Regions from separate parts of the Ruegeria sp. CDSA077 genome, predicted to be linked through region 1. Evidence: riboswitches for the same ligand, from Rfam matches in the RefSeq annotation. Region 1 holds a riboswitch; the other holds the start of a gene.
What was found. A riboswitch is a leader RNA that binds a small molecule or an ion and turns the genes downstream of it on or off. The one in region 1 is predicted to bind cobalamin.
Positions count from the first base shown of each region.

Region 1 (10,610 bases):
GCAGGGCTGGATCGAAGACGCCCGACCCTGCGGGCGGCTTCGGATGTGTTTGCGTGCGCGTATTCCGGCGCTTTAGTCGACCTGAACCGTAACCGCAGCACGAACCGGCACGTTATCGACCGAAAGCGGGCTATGGCTGTTGGAATTCAGCGAAACCGAAACCTCGACCTCGCCTTTGGGCAACTGATCAATATGCATCCAACTGCCGTAAAGCCGGGCGAGCTTTTCTCCGTTGATGTAAACATGCGCGTGCCCTTCGCCTGCCATGTCAGCGGTAGATGCGTTCTGCGGTGCGAAGGTAAAGTTTTTTGGCATGACATGCAGGTTCCAGCCAGACATAGGATCCTGTGTCAGAGCGATGTCCAGTGTAGGTGCATCTGTGCCTGCCGGTAGGTTCAGGGCCGTGGAATGATCGTGGGCCATGGTCTCAGTGTGTGAGGCTCCGTGAAGAGACGGATCAGAATGGTCGTGGCCATCAAATGTGACGCCATTTGCAGCAGCGATTACAAATCCTGCACCGCCGCCAAAGACCAGACCGATCACGAATAGAGCAAGTGAACGGGTCATTGTATTTCCTTGAAAACATAGGGAAACGCGCCAAGTTTACACCCGGCGCGTTCAATCGAAGTGCGATCAGGCCGTTGCTTCGGAAGGTTGCGCTTCTTTCTGCCAGAAATAGCCAGCGAACGCGCCAACCAGAACCCATGCAACCAGACCGATTCCAAAAGCTCGTGCCGCGAACAACGCGCCAATTTCAGTCGGCACAGGGCCGGTGAAAACATCGGGCTCGGGTGCACCGATAAGATGTGGCACCAACAGAAGTACCGCGGCGATCACATAGCTGATCAGGTTACCTCCAAAGGCGATCAACCACATGGCGACAAGGGCTGCTGCAACTGTTGCGAACCACCAGACCTGACGTGCATAGACATCGGCTGCCGCGACACCCGGCACTTCGGGCGCCAGGGTGAAACCTGGTGCAAGGTGGAAGGCGATAAATCCGGCCAACCCCCAAAGGACGCCGGTCCGGCCATCAATCTGATGTCCTTGACCTTCGGCTACCGACATCAGCGCAACCATCACCAACGCATAGCCGGTATAGGTCAGCATGGTAAAGATGACACTCAGCGCATCACGCGTCAGTTCAGAGAACATGCGCGGCAGCTCGGGATGAGCCGATACGGTCTCGCCCCCGAAATGCACCAGCTCTCCGGATTCATAAAGCTCGGCATGCAACAATACTGGTTGCACAAATACCAACTGCAGCAAGGCGGCAATCAGCCCCGCTGCAGCACCAGCGAACAACGCGCTGGTCAATATACGACTGAACACGGTCTTAGTGGCAGGGGAAGCCGGTCGCGTGACGCACGTCATGCGCTGCATCATGCAGGGCCGCTGCCTGAACGTGACCGGTCAGCGTGATGAGGCCCAGACCCAGAACCACTGCAAACATGACCGGAACAAAGCCTGTACGCGCGGCGGATGCTGTTTTCGTTTGTGTTGCCATTTTGTATTCTCCTCTGCCGCCGCACCCGACGGCCGGTGTTTCGTTTTTTCGCCTGGCAGGTCTCCTGGCTTGCGGGTCGATGCCTCTGTTCGCCTTCCCCCCGGATAACCGGGAGTGGCTGGTTGAACAGGGGCTCTCCGCTTACAGTCGCGGGGGCGGCTTTGGAGTTGACCACCGAGGCAGTCGCACCAAATTCCCTCTTAGCATCCGGATTTCTCCGGCAGGACCAGACACCCCCATTTAGCCGCTATAGCTGTGGCGGTGCAATCATCATTTGCGACGTATTGTGTCAGATTATGCGCTTTTTCAGCAAATAAATATCCATGATCCAACCATGGTCGGCACGGGCATGGGCGCGACGGTCCAGAATCTGCTGCGCAACCTCGGCTAAAGGGCCTTTGATCAGGATTTCCTCTTTCATGCCGACATATGCGCCCCACCAAATGTCCAAGTCTTCCATGTTCAGGTTTTGGAAGGAACATTCGCCATCCAGCATCACCGCCACGTTTTCTGCGGTTTCCGGCCATCCTTCGTCCCGGATGCGACGACCAGTTGTTACGATATAGGGCGCGCCCAGTTCGTTGATCGGAATCGCATGGGCCGCCGTCAGCGCTTGCAGCGCGGTTATGCCGGGAATCACCCGTGTTTCTGGCTGAGGGGTCAAACGTGCCGCGATTCGCAGCGAACTGTCATACAGCGACGGATCCCCCCAGATCAGCAGCGCCACATGGCGGGCCTTCGGGTGGGCTGCGATGGCCTCCTGCCAGCGCAATGCAATCGCGTCGTGCCATTCGTCCACTCCGCGTAAATAGCCATCATCGGCACGGCGTTTGGGAATGTCGAAATACGCGATTTGCGGAGGGGTATCCGCGACCTGAGCGATGATCTGCTCGCGCAGCCCTGCCAGATCGGCCTTGTTTTCGCCCTTGCGGGGGATCAGGATCAGGTCCGCCGAGCGGATCGCCTGCGCCCCTTGAAATGTCACATGATCCGGGTTGCCGGTGCCAATACCGATCAGCGTCAAGTCAATCATTTTCGAACTCTGCCAGAGGTCCATACAGGATCAGGGCCGGGGCGGTGCCGATCTCGGTTTCCAACTGCTGCGACAAAGCACCGATGGTCGAGCGTTGCAGTTTTTGTTCGGGGGTCGAGACGGATTCGGCCATCAATGCAGGCGTGTCCAGCGGCAGGCCGCGCGAATGCAGGGCGCCAACCAAAAGGGGAAAGGTGCGCTTGCCCATAAACACGACGGTCGTAGCCTGTGGATCAGCCAGTGCTGCCAGGTTCAGATCTTCGGGCAGTTTGCCACTGACATCGTGGCCGGTGACGAATTGCACGCGCCGCGCGGTCAGTCGCCGGGTCAGCGGAATGCCCGCCGCTGCCGCCGCCGCTACCGCCGAGGGGATGCCGGGGATGATTTCATAGTCGATCCCGGCCTCTTGCAGGGCCACCAGTTCTTCTTCAAGCCGGCCGAACATGCCGCCATCACCGGATTTCAACCGCACAACATGCTGACCGGTTTGTGCATATTCAACCAACAAGCGGCTGACGTGATCCTGCTTGGGCGAGGGGCGCCCGGCGCGTTTGCCGACACCAACCAGATCAGCATCCTCGCGGGCATGGCTCAGGATCGGGCCGCTGCTGAGGTCGTCAAACAGCACCGCATCAGCTTTCTGCAACCTGTCTACCGCCTTCAGCGTCAGCAATTCCGGGTCGCCGGGGCCTGAACCGATGAAGGACACAAAACCACTCATGCCGAGGCCTCGGCGATCAGATGAAAGAATGTCCCGGTGACATTGTCTCGCACCGATCCGGTTTGCGGGCCTTCCGCGCCTTCGGCGTCGAACACGCGTGCCAGCGGCGCGTCAGGCTGTTCGATGATCGAGGAATAGTGGAACTCATGCCCGCGTAGCGCTGTGCCTTCGGCAAATCCGGCCATCGAGGCCAGTAATTCTGCCTTGCGATAACCCAGGTTGAACTTGCGCTTTTCATAGGAGGTCACAAGGCCCAGAAGGCCCGCCATTTCGTGCTGGACTCCGTCTTTGTCGATCAACGCCTGACCCAGCGCCATGTAGCCCCCGCATTCGCCGTGCACAGGTCTTGTCTCGGCATGTTTGCGCAGCCCAGTCTGGAAGGTGTTGGCGGCGGCCAATGTGCCTGCGTGCAACTCGGGATACCCACCCGGCAGCCAGACCAGATCGGCATCCGGGGCAGGGGCTTCATTCGCCAGTGGTGAAAACGGTAGGATTTCTGCACCCGCCGCGCGCCAGCCTTCCAGCAAATGCGGATAGGTGAACGAAAACGCAGCATCCCGGGCCAGTGCGATCCGCTGCGCCGGAGGGCGCGGCAGCACGGCTGACGATGGCCTATTTGGGCTTGAGGAAGCCGCCCGCTTGATCGCCTCCAGATCGACATGTTCACGCAGGAACGCAGCATAGCCGACAATGGCGCTTTCCAGATCGGGATGTTCCACCGCCTGGATCAAACCTAAGTGCCGCTCGGGAAGTGTCAGGTCTCCGCGTCGTGGCAGAACGCCCAGAACCGGCAGGCCTGCACGTTCCATACCCAACCGGGTCAGACGCTCGTGACGCGGGCTGGCGCAGCGGTTCAAAATTACCCCGGCAAAGGGCAGGTCGGGGTTGTACATCCGAAACCCCAGCGCCGTGGCTGCAGCTGATTGCGCCTGACCGCCAACATCCAGAACCAACACCACAGGCCAGCCCATACGCTGCGCGGTTTCCGCGCTAGATCCATGGCCAATCTCACCGGGTTTGGCGACACCGTCGAACAGACCCATCGATCCTTCGGCTACGACGATATCCGCGCCGTCAGCCTGTGCCGATATTGCGTTCAGCAGAGGATCGCCCATCGCCCAGCTGTCCAGATTGAACGAGGCGCGCCCAGCCGCCGCCCGGTGAAAGGCCGGGTCGATATAGTCAGGGCCGCTTTTGAAAGGTTGAACGGTCAGGCCATCCTCGGCCAGCGCACGCAGCAGGCCCAGCATCACGGTGGTCTTGCCAGTCCCCGAAGACGGTGCCGAAATCAGAATACCCGGAGGGTTAGTCATCACCATGGCTCCAGCTTGACCAAGGGCTGTCCGCATTTTGCGGGCGATATCGGCGGTCGTAATCCTTTGAATACAGGCAGCTTTCGTCGAATCCTTCACCAGCCAGTGCCGGGCCAACCATGATCAGCGCAGTGCGCGAGATGCTCTCGTCCAACGCGTCTTTTAGGGTTGCCAGCGTCGCACGGATGATCCGCTCATCGGGCCAGCTGGCACGATAGACAACGGCCACCGGGCAGTCGGACCCATAGGCAGGTGTCAGATCGGCGATCACCGTATCCAGATTGCCGATCGACAGGTGGATGGCCAGTGTCGCCCCGGTGCGGGCAAAGTTTTTCAGCGTCTCGCCCTCGGGCATCGACGATGCGCGTCCCGGTGTCCGGGTCAGGACCACTGATTGCGCAAGTCCGGGCAGGGTCAGTTCCGTGCCAAGTGATGCGGCCGCAGCGGCAAAAGACGGCACGCCGGGGGTCACGCTGACCGGGATGCCCAGCTCTTTCAGGCGGCGGATCTGCTCGCCCATCGCGGACCAGACCGACAGGTCGCCAGAATGCAGTCGCGCAACATCCAGACCGGCCTGATGTGCGGTCTCGATCTCGGCCATGATTTGATCCAGATCCATCGCCGCCGTGTTCACGATCTTGGCGTCGTCGGGGCAATGGCCCAGAATTTCCTCTGGCACCAGCGAACCCGCATACAGGCAGACCGGGCAAGCGGCGATGATATCGCGCCCCCGCAGGGTCAGCAGGTCGGCGGCGCCCGGTCCGGCGCCAATGAAATGAACGGTCATGTCTGTCCTCCGATGGCGATGGCGCAGGTGGCCAGCCGGTCGTCTGAAATCTGTCGGGGTGAGATCAGCCGCGCACCAGTTCCGGCGGCGGCAAGGGCGGATGCTTCGGCGACGCTGCCGGTGCCATAGGTGGCGCGGCTGCGGGTCGAGCAGGTGAGGGTGCGCTGCCCGGCCAGATCGGCGGGGGGAATGAAATGCAAGGGCAGGGCAATGGCCGAGGCAAAATCTGTTAGTGCGGCGTGGCCTTCCTTGTCGGCTACCGTGGCAAGCGCGTCCACAGCGTGACCGGCACTCGCCTGATCATAGGCGGCGCGCAGGCTGTTCAGCGTAGCGGCCGAGGAAAAACCGATGCCTGCGACGATCATAGCGTGACGCTCCATTGCACCACCGGATAGGCCGATTTCCAACCGCGCCGCGGCCCCAGGGCTGAAGCCTGTGCCAGTTCGACCCGTAGCAGCTCACCGCCCAGCCTATCCTGCCACTGCGCTAGTAGAGCTTCGCTTTCCAAAGTCACCGCGTTGGCCACCAGCCGCGTGCCGGAGGGCAGGGTTGTATGCAGCCATTGCAGCAGCTCACTGCTCAGCCCGCCGCCAATGAAAACCACATCGGGCAGGGGCAGGCCGTCCAGCGCATCCGGGGCGGTGCCATGCACCACCTGCAGCCGGTCCTGACCCAAAGCGTCGGCATTGCGGCGAATACGCTCGGCGCGGTCTTCGCGGGGTTCGACCGTCGTGGCGCTGAGCGTTGGATCACACATTAGCCATTCGATGCTGATTGACCCGGTGCCGCCGCCAATGTCCCACAGATGCTCGTCCCGCTGCGGGGCCAGCGCCGAAAGGGTCAGCGCACGGATAGGGCGTTTGGTGATCTGGCCGTCGGTCTCAAAAATCTCATCCGGTTTGCCAGAGGCGCGCGGAAAGGCCTGCCCGCCGCCAGCAACCTCGAGCCCGACGCAGACCGGGTGATCGAACCCACCCAACAGCGCCTCAGTCAGCGAGACACTGCGCGCCCGTTCGCGCGGGCCACCCAGGGCCTCCATCACATGTAGGTGTGTGTCGGCAAAGCCGGTGTCAGTCAGATAGGTGGCAAGTTCCGTCACGGCCTTACCATCGCGCAGCAGCAGAATCGCGCGCAGGCCGGGGGCCAGATGCGGGCGCAGCCGGGTCAGCGGGGCCGAGTGCAGACCAAATGTCTGCGTGCTTTCCAGCGGCCAGCCCAACCGCGCAGCGGCCAGCGAAAACGTCGATTGGCCGGGCAGGGCGGTCCATTCCCCGGCCTCGAAATTCCGTGCGATCACGGATCCGGCACCGAACCAGAACGGATCGCCCGAGGCCAGAACCACGGTTGATCGCCCGCGAAAACCGGTCAGGATCGGCAGCCCATCGGCAAAGGGCACGGGCCATTCCACCTGCTGGGCCCCGAAATCGGGAACCAAGGACAGGTGTCGCGGTGGCCCCATGATGATTTCGGCGCGTTCCAGCACTTGACGGCTTGCGGGGGGCAAGCCATCCAGTCCATCTTCGCCCAAACCCAAAACGGTCAGCCACGGAGCTTCAGACATGTCCAACCTCCTGATATTGGGCGGCACGACCGAGGCCAACGCGCTGGCAAAAGCCATCGCGGATCTGGGTATTCCCGCGACCTATTCCTATGCCGGGCGTGTCGACAATCCGCGCGCGCAACCTCTGCCGGTACGTGTTGGCGGGTTCGGTGGGGCCGAAGGGCTGGTGAAATATATCCATGACCACAGCATAAGCCACGTGATCGACGCGACCCACCCTTTTGCCGCCGGGATGAGCCGTAACGCGATTGAAGCCTGCCATGCGGCGCAGATTCCACTTGTTGCGCTGACACGGCCCGAATGGGCACCGCAGCCCGGTGACACCTGGCTGCGCGTCCCGGATATCGCCGCAGCGGTGGCCGCTTTGTCCGGTAATCCGCAGCGCGTGTTTCTTGCGGTCGGGCGCATGCATCTCGAAGATTTCGTCAGCCAGCCCCAGCACCATTACCTGTTGCGGCTGGTGGATGAACCCGATGTCCTGCCCTTGCCGAATTGCGAGGTTGTCGTGGCGCGCGGACCCTTTGCCGAGGCTGATGACCGGGCGTTGATGCAGCGCCACGGCACGCAGCTGGTGGTATCCAAGAACGCGGGCGGCGCCGGCGCGCGCGCCAAGCTGGACGCCGCGCGGGCTCTGGACATACCGGTGTTGATGATCGACCGTCCAGCCCTGCCGCAGCGGCTGGAACTGTCGAGCGTTCCGCAGGTTCTGGACTGGCTGGCTCATTCCGGGGTGAACCTCGGCGTATAGACGATCGGGTCACCGGCGCGTTCGATCACGCGGGTCAGTGATGAGCCGACGATGACAACGGTCTGCATATCGGCCATATCAGGCGTGGCCTCAATCAATGTCGAAATCCGGATTGCCTCATCCACCCGGCTGACAGCGCGGGCGAACAGGATCAGCCGTTCGGGTTCGCATTCCTCACGCAGAATTTCCAGTGTTTTGACAAAGCCTTCGGGGCGGGATTTCGAGCGGGGGTTGTAAAACGCCATCGCGAAATCCGCTTGCGCGGCCAGACGCAGGCGCTTTTCAATCAGAGGCCAAGGTTTGAGGTTGTCACTCAGGTTGATGGTGCAGAAATCATGCCCAAGCGGGGCGCCAGCGCGGGCGGAGGCCGCAAGCATCGCGGTGATCCCGGGCAGCACCTCAACCGATAGGTCGCGCCATTCACGGGGGCCATTTTCCAGCGCTTCGAACACCGCTGCTGCCATGGCAAATACGCCCGGATCGCCCGAGGATACGACCACTACGCGCTTCCCTTCGGCCGCCATTTGCAACGCATGCTGCGAACGGTCGATCTCAACCCGGTTGTCGCTGGCATGCAGCGTCAGGCCGGGGCGTTCGGCGATGCGCGCGACGTAAGGAATGTAGCCGACGACATCCGTCGCCTCAGCCAGCGCAGCGGTCACTTCGGGCGTCACCAAAGCCTCGTTTCCTGGCCCGAGTCCTGCGATCTTGACCCAACCGCTCATGGCCGCCGCCCTTGTCCGTGAACGATGATGATCGAGAAATACGGAGTAATCCCCTCGCAATTTTCCGACAATTTGCACACGCGTTGATTGGGCATCTGAGCGTATTCCACGATCCAAGCACGGTCATACAAACCAGCCGTCTTCAGGGCCCGCTTCACTTTGTCGATATTGCGCCCGATCTTCATCACCACCAGCGCGTCGGTTTGGGCCATTCGGTGGGCCAGATCGTCTTCGGGCAATGTGCCGACCAGCACGGTCAATACGTCGTCTCCCCAGGTGATGGGGTCGCCGGTTGCGGTCCACGCGCCGGACATACCGGTGATCGCAGGCACGACTTCAACCTTAGCTTCGCCACGTAATCGATTGTAAAGATGCATGAATGATCCGTAGAAGAACGGATCACCCTCGCACAGGACCACCACGTCTTCACCCTGATCCGACAGTGTCTTCAGATGCTCGGCACAATCTTCATAAAACGCCGAGAGCAGCTCATTGTACCGCGGATCACTCAATGGAATTTCTGTGGTCACGGGGTATTCCATCGGGAATTCCACCGCGCCTTCGGGGATCATGCCATTGACGATCTTGCGCGCCTGACCACTGCGACCCGGTTTGCGGAAAAAGGCCACGTGGCGGGCAGTGCGCAGTAGGCGGTCAGCCCGGACGCTCATAAGGTCCGGATCGCCTGGGCCGAGGCCCACGCCGTATATCTTGCCCGCGTTCATTCGGCGCGGCTCGCGATGGCGTTGATGGCTGCGACTGTGATGGCACTGCCGCCGAGGCGGCCCTTGACGATGCAGGACGGCACTGGCTGCGCCACCCACAGAGCGTCTTTAGATTCGACCGCACCGACAAAGCCCACCGGGCAGCCGATGATGGCCGCAGGGCGCGGGCAGTCGGGGTCTTCCAGCATGTTCAGCAGGTGGAACAGGGCGGTGGGCGCATTACCGATGGCCACCACGGCACCTTGCAGATGCGGGCGCCACAACTCCAGCGCAGCGGCGGACCGGGTGTTGCTCATCTCGGCAGCCAGCGGACGCACACGTTCGTCGTGCAGGGTGCAGACCACCTCGTTATCGGCGGGCAGGCGGAACCGGGTCACACCCTCGCTGACCATGCGGGCGTCGCACAGGATCGGTGCGCCGTCTTCCAACGCGGCACGGGCCGAGGTCACAAAACCGGTTGAGAAATGCACGAACTCTTCCAACCCCACCATACCTGCCGCGTGGATCATCCGAACGGCGACCTGTTCCTCATCGGCGTCGAACCGTGCCAGATCGGCCTCGGAACGGATGGTGGCAAAGCTTTGTTTGTAGATCGCCGCGCCGTCGGTTTCGTATTCATAGGGCATCAGGAGAAGTCCATGGTCATAAGTGTTTCGGGGCTTAACCCGCGCAGGTTTGGCTCATCTCCCGCGCGGCCTTGTTTGACAAGATCAAATCGACCATCGTGGCCGACCAGGGTGACATCAGCTGGTTCCATGCGCGCGCATCCTTTAGCACAGCCCGAGACATGCAAGTGGCCGGGAATACGCGAGGTCAGCGCGCGGGCGATATCGCGGGTCTCCACCTGCGCCTGCGGGCAGAGCGGGGCGCCGGGGCAGGCGTCAGTGGTCATCAGCGGGTCGGTGCCATCGGTGACGAACGCTGGGGCGGGTATCGCCGCCCCGCCTTCCATCAGGAACAGCCGCCAAGGGGTGACCCGCAGCGCAGAGGCACCGCAGGTCTCAATCAGCCCCGCAAGCCCGCGCGCTGGCAACTGACCGAACGCGGCTCCGTAAAACGCACCCAGTTCCACGATGCCCGGTTCAGGCAGAGCGCCAACATCACCCGGTGCGCTGCCTTGGCATTCTGACGGCAAATCCTGTGACGCAACCAAGCGGGCCATGCGCCGGGCCTCGGGAGTTTGGTGATCCGCGAACCATTCGGCCAGCGCGATCAGGTGGTCGATGGCGATTTTTTCGGTCACGCGACGCCCTGTTTCGGCGCCATCAGCGCGTAGGATCAGCCCGTCGGGGCCTGTCTCCAGCCGGATATCCGCCGAATCCCCGACCAACAGGCGATTTGGTCCGGTGTCGATGGCAAACCCAAACTTGGCTGGTAGCGACGGCAATTCACCCAACCGGTCGATCAGTTCCTGCGTCAGTCGTGCGGTAAGATCGCCGGATTGGTAGAGCGGCGTCACCAGAATATTGCGCCGCACCTCGATACCCGGT
Region 1 is NZ_JBXWQG010000001.1:1,369,844-1,380,453, reverse strand. It holds gene AC2FLE_RS06940 (DUF1636 family protein) at 1-76, shown strand, start outside; gene AC2FLE_RS06935 (hypothetical protein) at 73-567, opposite strand; gene AC2FLE_RS06930 (CbtA family protein) at 634-1,332, opposite strand; gene AC2FLE_RS06925 (CbtB domain-containing protein) at 1,337-1,507, opposite strand; cobalamin riboswitch at 1,545-1,753, opposite strand; gene cobF (precorrin-6A synthase (deacetylating)) at 1,797-2,540, opposite strand; gene cobA (uroporphyrinogen-III C-methyltransferase) at 2,533-3,261, opposite strand; gene AC2FLE_RS06910 (cobyrinic acid a,c-diamide synthase CobB) at 3,258-4,580, opposite strand; gene cobM (precorrin-4 C(11)-methyltransferase) at 4,567-5,361, opposite strand; gene AC2FLE_RS06900 (cobalamin biosynthesis protein) at 5,358-5,726, opposite strand; gene cbiE (precorrin-6y C5,15-methyltransferase (decarboxylating) subunit CbiE) at 5,723-6,922, opposite strand; gene AC2FLE_RS06890 (cobalt-precorrin-6A reductase) at 6,921-7,670, shown strand; gene cobJ (precorrin-3B C(17)-methyltransferase) at 7,643-8,395, opposite strand; gene AC2FLE_RS06880 (precorrin-2 C(20)-methyltransferase) at 8,392-9,120, opposite strand; gene AC2FLE_RS06875 (precorrin-8X methylmutase) at 9,117-9,746, opposite strand; gene cobG (precorrin-3B synthase) at 9,746-10,610, opposite strand, start outside.

Region 2 (10,610 bases), on a different contig from region 1:
TCTGAAGGAAAAACCGCCCGGTGTGGACACCGGGCGGTTTTGCTTTGTCAGCTTGCTTCGCAATAACGCGGAAGTTTGAAGCGATACCTTGGTTCGCCACTTTCCACATAGACCCGCTTTTCGACACAGGCGCTTTGGCCGACGGTCTGGGAAATCGGGGCCTCGGTCGAAGTGATCGACGTCGCGGACCCGTCGGGTAAACGTACCGAGGCAATCACCCCGTTCTTGAGGTCGCCGTTGATAGCGGTGGCGGACAGAACCGGGACGGTCATGAAGGCTTCGTGTTCATGCGTGCCGTCGTCGTTCAGCAACAGCAGGGCTGCGGCAACCGCGATAACGCCTAGGACACCGAACACGAGCAGGCCCCAGGTTCTTAGGAAGGCATAGATTGTCACGGCGCGGTGTGGGCCAAAAATGGCAGACAGTATGTTCAGCATCAGAGTCTCGTCAAAAAAGCCCCGGCCAGTCTGACCGGGGCTGTCTGCGTATCAGAAACGCGGATCGCTTTCGTCTTCATCCTCGGCCTCGCCTTTGGGCAAGTTGAAGAAACTGTCGGCGTCGATGATCGGCTCTTCTTTCTCCTCGGGGGAGTCATCAGACAACGAGAAGGTCTCGAGACCCTCGATCGCCGTTGGAATTTTGGGCGCTGCGTCCATTTCCAGCGACTGCTCGGTCGAAACCAGCTTGCGGCGCTCATCATCGCTCATGACGCCACCTTCAGCGGCTTTCTTGGCGGCGGCTTTTTGCACGATTGCGTCCAGCTCGGACTGTTTACACAAGCCCAGAGCGACGGGGTCAATCGGTTGCATGTTCGAGATGTTCCAGTGCGTCCGCTCGCGGATCGACTGGATGGTCGGCTTGGTGGTGCCGACCAGCTTGGCAATCTGACCGTCGCTGAGTTCGGGGTGGAACTTGACCAGCCACAGAATCGAGTTCGGACGGTCCTGACGCTTGGACAGCGGGGTATAGCGCGGGCCACGACGTTTTTCCTCGCCACTGGCAGCGGGGTTGAACTTGAGCTTCAGCTTGTGCAGTGGGTTGCCCTGCGCCACGTCAATCTCTTCCTGCGTAAGCTGGTTGTTGGCGATCGGGTCGAACCCTTTGACGCCAGCGGCCACATCGCCATCGGCGATGCCCTGCACTTCCAACTCGTGCATTCCTACGAAATCCGCGATCTGCTTGAAGCTGATCGTTGTGTTGTCTACTAGCCATACGGCTGTTGCCTTGGCCATAAGCGGTTTTGCCATCAGCCCGTCTCCTATGCATACATCTTTCCCGTCGCCGGAATTCGGCGGCCCCGTGATCTTGGGGCAGGTTTCCGTTGTCGGGGAACTTGGGCTGTATATAGTCGCGGCAGGGCAAGAAGGGAAGAGGCGAATGCGCTGGCTGGTTCTATGGGTTTTCAGTGCAATGACGGCGCTTGCCGAGGGTGAAAAGTCGGGCGCGTTCGACTACTATGTCCTGGCACTTAGCTGGTCGCCGAACTGGTGCGCGCGCGAAGGCGACGCGCGTGGGTCCGATCAATGCGATGTACGGCATGATCACGGCTGGATTCTACACGGGCTTTGGCCGCAATTCCATCAGGGCTGGCCATCTTATTGCCGTACGGCGGAGGCCCCGCCGACGCGGACCATGACCCGTGAAATGGAAGATATTCAGGGCAGTTCCGGCCTTGCCTGGCATCAGTGGAAGAAGCACGGCACCTGCTCGGGCCTCAGCGCTTCGGACTATTACATCTTGTCGCGGCAGGCCTATGGGTCGGTCGAGCGTCCAAAGGTGTTCCGCCAGTTGGACACATCTGTAAAACTGCCCGCATCTGTCGTGGAAGAAGCGTTTCTAAAGGTCAATCCGGGGCTGGAGCGCGACATGATCACCGTCACCTGCAAACAAGGCTATATCGAAGAGGTGCGCCTGTGCCTGTCCCGCGATCTTGAACCGGTGCCTTGTGGCCGGGATGTGATCAAGGACTGCGCGGCCAAAGACGCGCTTTTTGATCCGATTCGTTAGGGTTTGCGGTAAAGGCGAGATGGTGGGTAATCGCAACTTCTACGTTGTTGCCACCGCATCCTGTTCAATAGCCAGATCGTGCCGAGGCTAAGGCCTACCTTGCTATTCCAAAGTCCTCAGGGCCACTGCGATACCATAAAGCTAGTCGGAATTGCGTTTCGGTTTTACTTCGGAATGGAACGCGCGCATGTTTCCCTTTTGGCGTGCGGCTGCCCGCCAGAGTTTCTTTCGCGCATCGCCCGGCTCTAGATGCGCGTATTCACCGCCGGAAAACTTGGGCCAGTCCAGAGCCAGTCCAAGTTTAACCAATTCTGCGGCGACATCAGTACCATCTGGAAGCGTGCACTTGGCGACGATCCGATCGTAGGAAACCTCTTCTTTGATTTCGGCTGTGATCACCATGCCTTTGCACATCTTGATCAGCGCAAACTTGGATTTCTTGCCCCAGGGATGCTCAAGCTCGGGCGCATCGATTCCGGCAACCCTGATCTTGGTGCCGCTTATCACGATCGTGTCGCCGTCGATTACGTGGCACTTGCCTTTGAGAGTCCGTGTGGTTGGATAAGCCGAGGGCGGCTGCTTTGACGGAACCGGTCGTGCTCTGGTGATCGCCGGTCTTTTAGTTGGCTGGAAGGGCACCACCCTGGATCGTTTGCGCGATGATCCGAACAGGGTCCTCAATATATAACTCAACATATGAAAAACGCATTCTAAATCTGCTTAATCGATGCGTAGAATGTTAGGCTGGATACAGTATTTGTGTAAACTTGATATTTGAATTCGACCAAGTGTCGAAGCTCAACTACAACTCCTTCCGCGCCCTCAGCGCCGCCGTAATCGTCCCGTCATCCAGGTAGTCCAACTCGCCGCCAATCGGCACGCCCTGCGCCAGCGAGGTCAGGCGCACCTGCCCGTCCAGTTGATCGGCTATATAGTGCGCGGTGGTCTGGCCATCGACAGTGGCGTTCAGCGCCAGAATGACTTCGGTGATCCCCTCGGCTGTGACCCGATCCTTGAGGCGAGGAATGCGCAGCTCATCCGGGCCGACTCCATCTAATGCCGACAAGGTGCCACCCAGAACATGATAGCGGCCTTTGAAAACTGCGGCGCGTTCCATCGCCCAAAGGTCGGCGACGTCTTCGACGACGCACAGCTCTCCGGTCGCGCGGACTTCGCTATCGCAGATGTCGCAGATATCCGAGGTGCCTACATTGCCGCAATTCAGGCACTCACGGGCAGTGATGGCAACCTGTTGCATTGCGTCCGCAAGCGGTGTCAGCAGAAGGGCGCGTTTGCGGATCAAATGCAGCACTGCGCGACGGGCCGAACGTGGGCCGAGGCCTGGCAGTTTGGCCATCAGGTCGATCAGATTGTCGATATCGCTGTTCGAACTCACTGCGCTTGCTCCTGCATAAGGGCCGGGCAGTTGGGCCCGGCCGGTATTTCGTCAGGAGTGCCTATCAGAACGGCAGCTTGATGTCTGCGGGCAGGCCCATACCTTCGGTCAGCTTAGCCATCTCAGCCTGCGACCGTTCTGCGGCCTTGGCCTGAGCATCTTTGACGGCGGCCAGGATCAGATCTTCGACCACTTCCTTGTCGTCGCCGTTAAAGATTGACGGGTCGATATCGAGACCTTTCAGCTCTCCCTTGGCCGTGGCTGTTGCCTTGACCAGCCCTGCACCGGATTCGCCGACAACCATGATGGTATTCAGCTCTTCCTGCATATCCGTCATCTTGGTCTGTAGATCCTGTGCGGATTTCATCATCTTGGCCATGTCACCCAGGCCGCCGAGTCCTTTGAGCATCGGTATTCTCCTAATATCCGGTTTGACGCCTAAATACGGGCGCGCTCGGCGCGGCACAAGGGCCGAGCTGGCTCCCGCCCGTCGTCAAGGCCTTTGGCAAGACCTTTCCTCTCGTTGGGCCCGGCAGCGCGGGCAAGCCCGCGCTGCCGGGCCCAAGGCCGCTCAGGGGTATCGGCGTCAGCCGATGGCCCGTGGCGGGCGCGGGAGGTTTCCAGTTGGGTAAGATGGGACGATTTCAGTCTTCCTCGAACGGGTCCCATTCGTCTTCGACCTCGGGCAGCGCCTCGGTTTCCACCTTGGCGGCACGTTCTTCCGGTGTTTCAATCCGCTTGATGCGAGCCTTCGGAAATTGCATGAGCACCGCCTGAACCAACGGGTGTTTCTCAGCCTCTGCTTTCAACGCCAGCTCGGCGGCGTCTCGAATCTCGGCGATGGTCGCAACCTCACCATCGGCCACAATCGACACAGCCCAGCGGTTGCCAGTCCATCGTTGCAGCGACGAACCCAGTCTCGCTGCCAGATCTGTGGGTGCGTTCTGTGTCGGGGTGAACTCGATCCGCCCCGGTTGGTAAGAAACCAGCCGCACCCCGTTTTCGACCTCGACCAGGAGTTTCACATCCCGATTGGTGCGGATCAATTCAACCACGTGGTCAAAACTCGGATACCGTGCCAGCGCCGATTGGATATCATGGGCCAGAGCGGCCGAAGGTGCGCCGGCGGGGCTGCTAGTTGCGGACACGTAAGAAGATGATGCCGCTTGTACCGGAGCCTGAGAGGGCACGGCCATACCACCGCCAGGACCGCCATTCGGAGGCGGTGGCGGGTTGTCCTGCAGGCGCTTGATCAGCTCTTCGGGGCTGGGCAAGTCGGCAACATGGGTCAGGCGGATAACGGCCATTTCAGCAGCCATCATGGCATTTGGCGCGGCCGATACCTCTTCCAGCGCTTTCAGCAACATCTGCCACATCCGGGTCAAAACGCGCATTGGCAGGGCCTCGGCCATTTGCTGACCACGAGCACGTTCATCAGGGGAAACCGTCGGGTCCTCGGCTGCGTCTGGCGTGATCTTCACAACCGAAACCCAGTGCGTGATTTCGGCCAGATCGCGCAGCACGGATAGCGGATCGGCCCCTTCGGCATATTGCCCGCCCAATTCAGTCAGCGCGTTTGCTGCATCCCCTCGCAGGATCATTTCCATCAAGTCCAATACCCGGCCCCGGTCGGCCAGACCCAGCATCGCGCGCACCTGATCGGCGCTGGTTTCACCGGCCCCATGGCTGATTGCCTGATCCAGCAGCGAAGTTGCGTCGCGCGCCGACCCTTCGGCCGCGCGGGTGATCAGCGCCAGGGCATCATCCGCGATCTGTGCCTTCTCAGCCGCTGCGATCTTATTGAGCAGGCCAATCATGTCCTCGGGTTCGATCCGGCGCAGGTCAAATCGTTGGCACCGCGACAGAACAGTCACCGGGACTTTGCGGATTTCGGTCGTGGCAAAGATGAACTTCACATGCGCAGGAGGTTCTTCCAACGTCTTGAGCAGCGCGTTGAACGCGCTGGTCGAAAGCATGTGAACCTCGTCGATGATGTAGATCTTATAGCGCGCACTGGCGGCGCGGTATCGGACCGAGTCGATGATTTCGCGGATATCATTCACGCCGGTTCGGCTGGCGGCGTCCATTTCCATCACGTCGACATGGCGACCTTCCATGATGGCGACGCAATGTTCGCACTGGCCGCAAGGCTCGGTCGTGGGCTTGCCTTGCCCATCAGGACCGATGCAGTTCATGCCCTTGGCGATGATCCGTGCCGTGGTCGTCTTACCGGTGCCGCGGATGCCAGTCATGATGAAGGCTTGTGCAATCCGGTCGGCCTCGAACGCGTTTTTCAGCGTGCGCACCATTGCGTTCTGACCGACGAGGTCAGCAAAAGTTTCCGGGCGGTATTTCCGCGCGAGAACCTGATAGGCGGGGCTGGGCGTGTCGGTCATGTCTGCTCTGTTGGATTCGTGTCAGGTTTGCAGCGTAGAGACCCCCGCCGTCCGCGTCCACCGCGCGCGAAAAGGAATTTCGTTTTGGCAAGTTGCATCAGAGCCGGTAAATCATGGGGGGCTTTAGCCCCATGTGGTGATGCAGGTAAAGGAGCTGTGTTGGAGAGTTTTGCAATTCACCCTCTTGGATTGGGCAAAGGGCAGATCGCTCTGTGCCCACTGCCGGGTGTCACGGGCGATTATGCTGGGGATTTCGCAGTAATCCGGGATTGGGCGCCGGACCTGGTCATCTCGATGACGACCTCGGATGAGTTCCAGCACTCCGGCGCGCGTTCAATCGAGGAGGACCTGCAGCGCGAACGGATTGCCTGGGTCCACCTTCCGGTCTCCGATTTCGGCGCCCCCACGCCTGAGGTTGAGGCGCTTTGGCCGCAAGCCAGCGCCGCCGCCCAACATGTCCTTGCCAGTGGCGGCAAGGTGCTGGTGCATTGCCGCGGTGGGTGCGGACGCTCGGGGATGGTTGTGATGCGGCTAATGGTGGAATGCGGCGAAGCGCCTGGCCAAGCGCTTCGGCGGTTGCGTGCGGTGCGGCCCTGCGCGGTGGAAACCGACGCGCAAAAGGACTGGGCGGGGTTGCCGGCCCGAACCCTTCCCTGAATCAGGCAGACACTTGATACGGAATACTGTCGCTGCGCGGCGGCAGGGTCGATACGTCGAGCATCGCACAGGGTGGTTCTGACAGAAAACCAGCGGATTTCTGGATGAACTCCGGCCCGAACATCATGTCGCCATAGGCGTCCAGCTTTTCTGTCGGCGTGTCCGTGCTGGTGCCGCAATAGACCCTGATCTGTTCTGACTGGGCCCGAAAGCGGGCCGTGCAGCCTTCGGTGCAATGGGTCAGATCGCTGGTGCCTTCGACCTCGAATGTTTTGGATGTCGCAGGCCTTGCCGTCGCCATCGCCTCGGCCATGGCGCGTGCCATTCGGGCAAGGGCGGGGCAGGGTTTCCCGGTCCTCTGACAGATGGTTGCGGTGAATTCGTGTGTTTTTGTCTTCCAGATCATAATGCGCCCTCCGCGCGCAGGACGAAGGGTGAGGATCAGGTGTGACAGCGCGCTGACGACCTGCCCGGACACCCCGCCCGAGTTTCGGTTTCGATACGATGGCAGGTCTCCTGACTTGCGGGTCGTCGCTTTGCCGACCTTCCCAGCCCTGGGGCCAGTGGTATTTCGGCATTGCTCACCGCTTACAGTTGCGGGGGCAGTCGCGGAGTTGGCCCTTTCCGGCATCGCCGGGGCAGACCGCACCGTGTTCCCTTTTCATCCCGCCCCAATTCCGGGGCAAGAACCATCACCACATCGCTAGCGGCTATGCAGACCCCGAGTCAAGCCACCTGTTGGGGTGCAAACCGGACGTTTGGTCATCTTGATGAAATCTTGACTCTGGTGGCCGAAATCGGGCCGATTGTTGAGTGAACCGAGTAGTTCAGAATTTGTCGGAAGCGCCATGCTTGATACCACGCCCTGCGTCCAGACTAAGGACTTTGATTTTGCCTCAGGCTCTGCCAGCCTGTCGGCGCGGTTGTATCTGCCTGAAACCGAGCCGAAGGTCGCCGTGGTGATTCACAGCGCAACTGCAGTGCCGCGCGAATATTACCAGCATTTTGCCCGTTGGCTGGCCGCCGAACAGGGTATTGCCTGTCTGACCTATGACTACAGCGATTTCGGGCATTCACTGCGCGACAAACTCAAAACCTCCGAGGTGACCATGGCGGATTGGGCCTTGGTCGACATGCCCGCCGCACGGGCTGAGATGCGCAGGCGGTTCCCGGACGCTTTGCAGTGGAGCATCGGTCATTCCCTTGGCGGCTTGCTGGGGCCGGTGCAGCCAGACATTGATCAGATCGACCGGATGATCTGTGTATGTTCGGGGCTGGTTACTCTGTCCGACCATCCCTGGCCCTATCGCGGGCTGGCGTGGTTGTTCTGGCACGGCCACGGGCGTCTGGCAGTGAATGCACTGGGGTATCTGCCGGGCAAAGCTGTGGGGATCGGTGCCGATTTGCCGGGCCCGGTCTATTGGCAATGGCGCAGCTGGTGCACGGCGCCGCAGAATTATGTGCCGCAGATCGGTGACGCTCTGCCCGAAGCGAGATGGGCGCAATCGAATACGCCGGTGGACCTGTTCGCCTTCGAGGACGACCAGATGGTGCCGCCAGACGCAGTCTGGCGGCTTGCCGATCTGTATGGGCCGAAGGCGCGGCGACATCTGTTGTCTCCGAATGAATTCGGAGCGCCTGAGATCGGTCATATTGGCGCTTTTGCCCGCAGAAACCGGGCGGTTTGGCCCCGGTTGATTGCCTGAAAACGAGGCGCCTTTTTGTCACGCTTAGTGTCTGCTGCGGGACTTTTTGTCGTGCATGACGGATCGCACCATTTTGCCAAAGGCTTTGTCACGTGCCCGTGACTGCGCGAGGGTCTCGGAATTCCTCTGATCTTCGCGCCGAAGCTTGTGCCAGCGCGCCAGCCGGTCGGGCTCAATCACGCCATTGGCAATCGCCTCCTGCACAGCACAACCGGGTTCGGCCTGGTGCTGGCAATCTGAGAACCGGCACGTTGCAGCCAATTCCAGAAGGTCGGAGAAAACCTCATCCACGCCGTCTTGGGCATCCATCAAACGCAGGGCGCGCATTCCTGGCGTATCAATCAGCCACCCCCCGTTTCGCATCGGGTGAAGCGCACGATGGGTCGTGGTGTGGCGACCCCGTGCGTCATCCTCGCGGATCCCCGCCGTTGTCCCGGCCTGACCAGTCATGGCGTTCGCCAATGTGGTTTTGCCGACACCGGATGAGCCGACCAAAGCAGCAGTTTGCCCGGCAGGGCACCAGGACAGGATCGGATCAATCTCTGACGCCTCCAGCGCGTTGACGGTTAGAACGGTCAGAAACCGAGCCAGCGAACTGGCCTGACTGGCATAGCTCTCTGGGTCAGGGCAGCTGTCGGCCTTGGTCAAGACAACAACCGGATAGCACCCGGCCTGATGCGCCAGCGCCAGATAACGCTCAAGCCGTGCCAGATTGAAATCGGCATTGCAGGAACTGACGATATACAGCACATCCACATTCGCCGCGATCAGCTGAACCTGCGCACCGGTGCCTGCGGCCCGGCGTTGCAAGAGGCTTTTGCGCTCCAAAAGATGCCGAATGCGGCTTTGATCATCCGCAAGGACCCAATCGCCAACCGCAAATTCGCCGGTTGATCGGTCAGGGGTCAGATCAGATGTGCCGCCAAGCGCATTCAGGCCGATCAGGCGATCACGATGGACGGCGTTGATGCGATGCGGTGTGCAGGTAGGGTTCACAGCATGTTGGGCTGCAAAATGAGAGGACCATCCCAGGTCCGAAAGTGTTTTGGACATTGTTCTGCCTGTGTTCAGATACAGGAAACCATCAGGGTGGCAGGCGCGCACCCATCGGTAACGTGTTCAGGCAAGAGCGGGGGTTAGTCCCGGAAACGCTCTGCCCGAAGGGTCATTGCTACAATCATAAAGTCCCTCCTGCGGCAGTCGTTGCGCGTAAGTGAGAGGTTGGACATCGACCCAAGCGGGGCTCGTTGTGGCTGCTTCCTTCCGGATCTGACCAGGTTGGCGAGGCGCTCGCCCGCGCCAACCTCTCGAGGGTGGATATAGGCAGTTGGCCGGAAAAACACAACCCGTCAGAAGGTCAGAAGAATCCGTAAAAAGCCATTTTCGTCGGTTCCAAGGACTTGTGGATCAAATTCCTGAATGTCCTGCAGATGTCGGTGGGCATTTGGACCGGTGCGTAAAATCGCCTGCGTACCCGTGTTACTGGTGATTCTGAAGGGTTCCTGGGCCTCTTCCAGCGGATCGCTGACCAAGGTGCCTGACAGATAATCCAACAGGGCATGCTGGACCGGCAGGATGGGCAAGTCGATACGTTGCGCATTACCCGCAAATGGGAAATGCCCGCCCCCGCTGGCGCGATAATTGTTAAGCGCGACGGCAAATTGCTGATCCGGTGCAATGGGGGTGGCACCGACCAGAACTTCTGAAACGCGCCGGTTTTCGGCGTTGATCAAGGTGCCCATATCGTCGAAACGCGGAGGTTGTGTCAGATCAATTCTGCAGGACAGCCCGTATAGCACATCAAAGTTGTGACCCACCCGATTTTCGCAAATAAGTTCGGATGCAGATCCGGTCGAAATCTGGTTGAAAACAGCTGCGGACATCTCAAGCCAGTCCACGATTTGGTCACCGGATACAATGACACCCTGCAATTCGTTTGGAAAAACATGCAGGTCAACCACGTTACGCAGGAATATCTCGCCAGGCTTAACATCCGTATAGAATCGCGGCCCGGCCCGACCGCCGAATTTCGAAGGTGAAACCGCCGATAAAATCGGAATGTCTACCAGGTCGGTTTCGGACATACACAGACGTAACGCGGCAGCCTGGGCGGCGGCGACCAGCCTCAGCCCACGGTCCTCGGTGCAAAAGCTGAAATAGCTGTGCAGATGGTGCGGGGTGCGGCCGACCGGCTGGCCCGCTCGCCTGCGGGTTTCGGCGTGACCAGAGGAAAACAGATGCAACAATTCCGGATCTTCGGGCGCCAGTGATACCATTTCGTCGGGACGCCCCGCAGATATCGGTCGTAGCGCCGCCCGGGCTTCGCCAACGGTCCAGCCGCCGCGCTCTGCCGAGTGAAGTTTCAGGTCGACCACCCCCAGATGTGATCCGGCCGTTCCGGGTAAGACAACTGGTTTGCCATGCACCAGAGTGTTTTCAGAGCCGGCC
Region 2 is NZ_JBXWQG010000006.1:132,161-142,770, forward strand. It holds gene AC2FLE_RS13610 (permease) at 1-5, shown strand, start outside; gene AC2FLE_RS13615 (hypothetical protein) at 48-437, opposite strand; gene AC2FLE_RS13620 (DUF1013 domain-containing protein) at 489-1,247, opposite strand; gene AC2FLE_RS13625 (ribonuclease T2 family protein) at 1,378-2,007, shown strand; gene AC2FLE_RS13630 (thermonuclease family protein) at 2,149-2,514, opposite strand; gene recR (recombination mediator RecR) at 2,810-3,403, opposite strand; gene AC2FLE_RS13640 (YbaB/EbfC family nucleoid-associated protein) at 3,468-3,812, opposite strand; gene AC2FLE_RS13645 (DNA polymerase III subunit gamma/tau) at 4,048-5,799, opposite strand; gene AC2FLE_RS13650 (protein-tyrosine phosphatase family protein) at 5,956-6,456, shown strand; gene AC2FLE_RS13655 (hypothetical protein) at 6,458-6,862, opposite strand; cobalamin riboswitch at 6,946-7,165, opposite strand; gene AC2FLE_RS13660 (alpha/beta hydrolase family protein) at 7,305-8,162, shown strand; gene rsgA (ribosome small subunit-dependent GTPase A) at 8,187-9,215, opposite strand; RNA gene ffs (signal recognition particle sRNA small type) at 9,374-9,472, opposite strand; gene AC2FLE_RS13675 (5'-nucleotidase C-terminal domain-containing protein) at 9,512-10,610, opposite strand, start outside.
Region 2: another riboswitch for cobalamin. It lies ahead of AC2FLE_RS13655 (hypothetical protein); the one in region 1 lies ahead of AC2FLE_RS06925 (CbtB domain-containing protein).